Regions from separate parts of the Colwellia sp. BRX10-9 genome, predicted to be linked through region 2. Evidence: predicted binding sites of a transcription regulator. Region 2 holds the regulator's gene; the other holds the start of a gene.
The links. Region 2 encodes MetJ, which represses methionine synthesis genes. Its sites were predicted from a motif close to TAGACGTCTAGACGTCTA; they were not measured.

Region 1: H4J69_RS07650 (cystathionine beta-lyase) is a predicted target of MetJ. The motif match lies at 1,398-1,415, and genes of this name have one in related genera.

What each region holds. Positions count from the first base shown of each region.
Region 1 is NZ_JACGVV010000009.1:57,998-60,419, forward strand. It holds gene H4J69_RS07645 (GNAT family N-acetyltransferase) at 1-124, opposite strand, end outside; gene H4J69_RS07650 (cystathionine beta-lyase) at 183-1,367, opposite strand; gene H4J69_RS07655 (DNA polymerase II) at 1,489-2,422, opposite strand, start outside.
Region 2 is NZ_JACGVV010000002.1:251,931-254,352, reverse strand. It holds gene metB (cystathionine gamma-synthase) at 1-1,040, opposite strand, end outside; gene metJ (met regulon transcriptional regulator MetJ) at 1,224-1,553, shown strand; gene H4J69_RS02340 (hypothetical protein) at 1,576-1,929, opposite strand; gene H4J69_RS02335 (malic enzyme-like NAD(P)-binding protein) at 2,176-2,422, opposite strand, start outside.

The DNA.
Region 1 (2,422 bases), on a different contig from region 2:
CTCTAACCCCTTTATCACCAATGTTTTTAATAAAAGCATCATCATTCAATAATTGCAGAACAAATTCATGGTCCTGCTCATTCAGGTGCCTAATGGTTAACCTTTGTGTTGTGCATAGCAGCATGTAAATTCCAAACTTTTAACGCGTAAAGCCTAAGCTTTATTTTTTAATAAAATACTGTCTAAGATTTATTTTCTAAGGCAGTGTTCAATCTATCAAAGCCTCGAGCAAGGTCGGCAATTAAGTCATCAACATCCTCTAAACCTATATGCAGGCGAATTAATGGATATTCATAATTCCACTTTGTCGCTGTTCGCAAACGGCCAACATTGGTATTACCCAAAATTAAACTTTCAAAACCGCCCCACGAATAGCCCATTTTAAAATGTTCCATACCATCAAGTAAGGCATTAAGTGATTGCTTATCACCGCGGGTTAACACAAATGAAAACAAACCGTTAGCACCAGTAAAGTCACGCTTAAAATATTCATGGCCCGGACACGATTCGAATGCAGGATGAAGAATAACATCAACTTCTTCGCGTGTTGCTAACCAATTAGCCACTTTTAGCGCACTAATTTGATGTTGTTTTAAACGCACACCTAAGGTACGAATGCCACGCATTGCCAAATATAGATCATCGGGTGAAGTACATTGCCCCATCAGATAACTGTTTTCACGCAGTTGTGGCCAATACTCTTCAGTGGCTATTGCCGTACCTAACATCACATCTGAATGACCAACGATATATTTAGTCGCTGCTTGAATCGAAATATCGACACCATAATCAAAAGGTTGAAAATTAACCCCTGCAGCCCAAGTATTATCGAGCATAACCATACAGCCATGCTGGTGAGCAACTTCAGCTATACCGGGAACATCTTGAACTTCCATGGTAATAGAGCCAGGAGACTCTAAGAAAATAAGTCGGGTGTTTTCTTTAATAAGTCCGGCTATATCTCGGCCAATAGTTGGATCGTAATAAGTCGTTTCAACGCCAATATTGACCAATATTTTATCGCAAAAATCACGCGTGGGTTCATAAGCCGTATCGACCATAAGGATATGGTCACCGGTTTTAACAAACGAAAGAATAGCATTAGTGATCGCCGCAGTACCCGATGGATAAATGGCACAACCAGCGCCGCCTTCGAGATCAGTCATAGCATCGGCGAAAGCAAAAGCCGTTGAGGTGCCTCTTCTGCCATAGAAAAGTACTTGATTACCACGATTTGCTGTTGCGTGATTCATTTCTTTAACCGTATTAAAAACAACGGTTGATGCACGTTCTACTGGGGGATTAACAACGCCACGTGTCCATTTTGATTTTCGTCCCGCATTGACTATTTTGGTATCGTTGATCATGATCTTTCATCCTAAAACATAAAATTCATTTAGCCATCTAAATAGCTAACTCAATAAAGTCACCTTATGATCTTTCCAAGCATGATGCACGATTTATTTATATTAATTAAAACAGCAGAGGCTATTGAAACAAGTTCATTTGATCACTGGTTAATTTTTCGAAACTACTCCCGACAAAAGGTAAAATAGCATCAGCAACGGTCGCTAATTGCCGATCGATATAAAACTGGTAATCGAGTGGCGCGTTAACATAACCTTTTGCTTGCGGTCCAGAAGTCGTGATCAAGTACTCTATCCAACCACGTTGCTGATATTTTAGCGGTTGCTTATTTATCTTGTTTATATCATCGGCTAAACGTGCCGCTTTCACATGTGGAGGCACGTTTTTAACGTAATGATCTAACTGCCTACGAATGCGTTTACGATACACCAGTAAATGATCTAATTGTCCTGCTGATGTTTGAGTAACAATATTGCGTACATAGTCAGCAAAAGGTTCGCCATTAAATATTTTTAAATACAACTCTCGTTGAAAAGTTTTAGCCAGTTCAGTCCAATCGGTGCGGACACTTTCTAAGCCTTTAAAAATCAATTCTGATGAGCCATTCTTTTCTACAATGCCAGCATAACGCTTCTTAGTACCGACATCTTGCCCTCTGATGGTTGGCATCAAAAATTGGCTAAAATGTGTTTCAAACTCAATTTCAAGTTGGCTTTCTATCGCAAATTCTTTTTTAAGCGTTGCTTGCCACCTAAGATTAATTTTATCTTGTAAGGTTTTACCCAGCTTTTGACATTGCTGGTGACTAAAATCATCGTCAACACTGACAAAAATAGAATCGGTATCACCATAAATTACTTGATAACCATCATCTTCTAGCCACATTTTAGTGGTGATTAATAATTCATGGCTTCGTTTAGTGATTGAGCCCGACAAACGTGGATCAAAAAATCGACATCCCGTAGAGCCTAAGACCCCATAAAACGAATTCATAATAATTTTTATCGCTTGCGACAATGCCGCATTTTTATCTTTTTTAGCGATATCACGCTCT
Region 2 (2,422 bases):
ATTTCCATACCTGCATGGGTCATCGTTGATGGATGACTGATTAAACTTTCAACGCCACCTAATGACTGTGCCAAGGTAAAGAGTGATAAGTTGTCAAAGAGTACTTTAACCGCTTCAACACCACCTTTTATTTCGAAACTCATCATAGCGCCAAAATCTTTTTGCTGACGCTTAGCAATTTCGTGTCCCGGGTGATTTTTTAAACCAGGAAAGTATACCGCGTTAATTGCTCGATGATTTTCTAAGTATTTTGCAACAGCATTAGCATTTTCTTGATGCTGTTTCATGCGCAGTGGTAAGGTTTTTAAGCCACGTAATGCCAGATAACTGTCGAAAGGTGAACCCGTAATACCAATACAATTTGCCCACCACGCTAGCTCTTCACCCAGTTCTTTTTCTTTTGTTACTAACACCCCACCCACAACATCACTATGACCATTAATATATTTAGTTGTCGAGTGAAAAACAATATCAGCACCTAATAATAGCGGTTGCTGTAACAAGGGAGAAAGAAACGTATTATCTACTGCCACTAAAGCACCAACAGCATGACTGGCTTGAGTAACCTTTTTTATATCAACCAGCCGTAATAATGGGTTACTGGGTGACTCAATCAAAACTAATCTTGGCTTTTGTTCAAGCGCTTGCGCTAACGCTTGATCATCGTTTTGATCAACAACAAGCACATTAAATAAGCCACGTTTTGCTAGGTGGGTAAACAAGCGATAACTTCCACCATAGCAATCATGTGGAATAACAACCGTATCTTTTGTTGTCAGTAACTGACAAATTAAGTGCACCGCTGACATTCCTGTGCTGGTAACAATGCCTACAGCACCCTGCTCTAAATCAGCGATAGCTTGTGCAAACGTGCTTCGAGTGGGGTTGCCTGTTCTGGAATAATCAAATTGGCGCTTATTGTTGAAGCCTTTTAAAGCATAAGTACTCGATAAATGAATGGCAGGAACAACCGCACCGTGATGTTCATCACTATTAATGCCGGCTCTAACAGCTAATGTTGCTGGTTTTTTGCTTGTCATTTTTTGCTCCAATCGGGCAGTAAAATCAAATAGATGTTTGGACGTCTATAACTCTAAACGCTTTACTTTTGTCGGTCAAGAACTTTAGACTTCTAAACTTCTACACATTCGTTATTGACTCAACGCCAACAACCAGTAAAATCTAACTTATAAAAAGTAATTTAGCTAAACAAAGGTAATTAAATGGCAAAGTGGAATGGCGATTATATAAAACCATACGCCGAACATGGTAAAAAAAGTGAGCAAGTTAAAAAAATCACGGTCTCAATCCCGTTGCGGGTACTGAAAGTGTTAACGGATGAACGTACTCGTCGGCAAGTTAACAACTTACGCCATGCAACTAACAGCGAATTGTTATGTGAAGCTTTTCTGCATGCTTTTACCGGACAGCCTCTTCCTGATGATGGCGATTTAACAAAAGACAATACAGAGATGCTACCTAAAAGTGTGCGCGAAGCCTTAATAGCAAAAGGTATTACCGACTTCAGTCAATTTGAAATTGAAGACGAGTAGCTAAGGGTCTTAATACACTTCCTCAAAAAGACGCTCTGGCGTCTTTTTTTATGCCCATACGGTAAGCATCTACAATAGCCAATAACCAACAAGTTAGTAGTGTATAGGTTAATATACTCATTAAGATAGGGTCAACAATAATGGGATTTTTTGACATCTCTGCGATCAGTGCTTGGCTATTGAGCGCAACGTCACCTGATTTAACTTTATTAATAAGTGGCTGATATTGCCTCATCACTTCTTCAATATACAAATATACTGTCACAGAAAAACTTAAAATAAATAACGTAGCCCGTCGATAAGCGTGACACATTAGTTGGCCAATACCCGGGTAAACAAGTGCTGAGAGTAAAACGGCTTTCGTTGAAGTTTTCATTGTTATTCGTCCTACTCAATATTGTTATGCTTTGCCATCGGTGACATTATCTACAGAGGTGCAAGTATTAATGATTTGTCAGGAATATAGATGACGTACAAGAGGTAACTGCTCCTGCGTTACCCTATTTCTTAATTCCTACTTTCTGCGTCCATGTAGTCACTGCACCATGACCTACTATTTGTCATAAATAAAAAAAGGAGAGTCGAGCTCTCCTTTTACAGCGTTATTAATAAATACTACTGATTATTCCATATAGTTTTCAGGTAATTCTAGGGCTGCCACTCCAGACTCAACCGCCGCTTTAGCAACGGCAAGCGCTACTCGACCACACAAACGTGGATCCATCGGCTTAGGAATAATATACTCCTTACCAAAGGTCAAACTTTTCTCACCACTAGCATCTAACACTTCTTGCGAAACAGGTTCCTTTGCTAATTCACGAATTGCATGGACAGCGGCAATTTTCATCTCATCGTTAATCGTTCTAGCG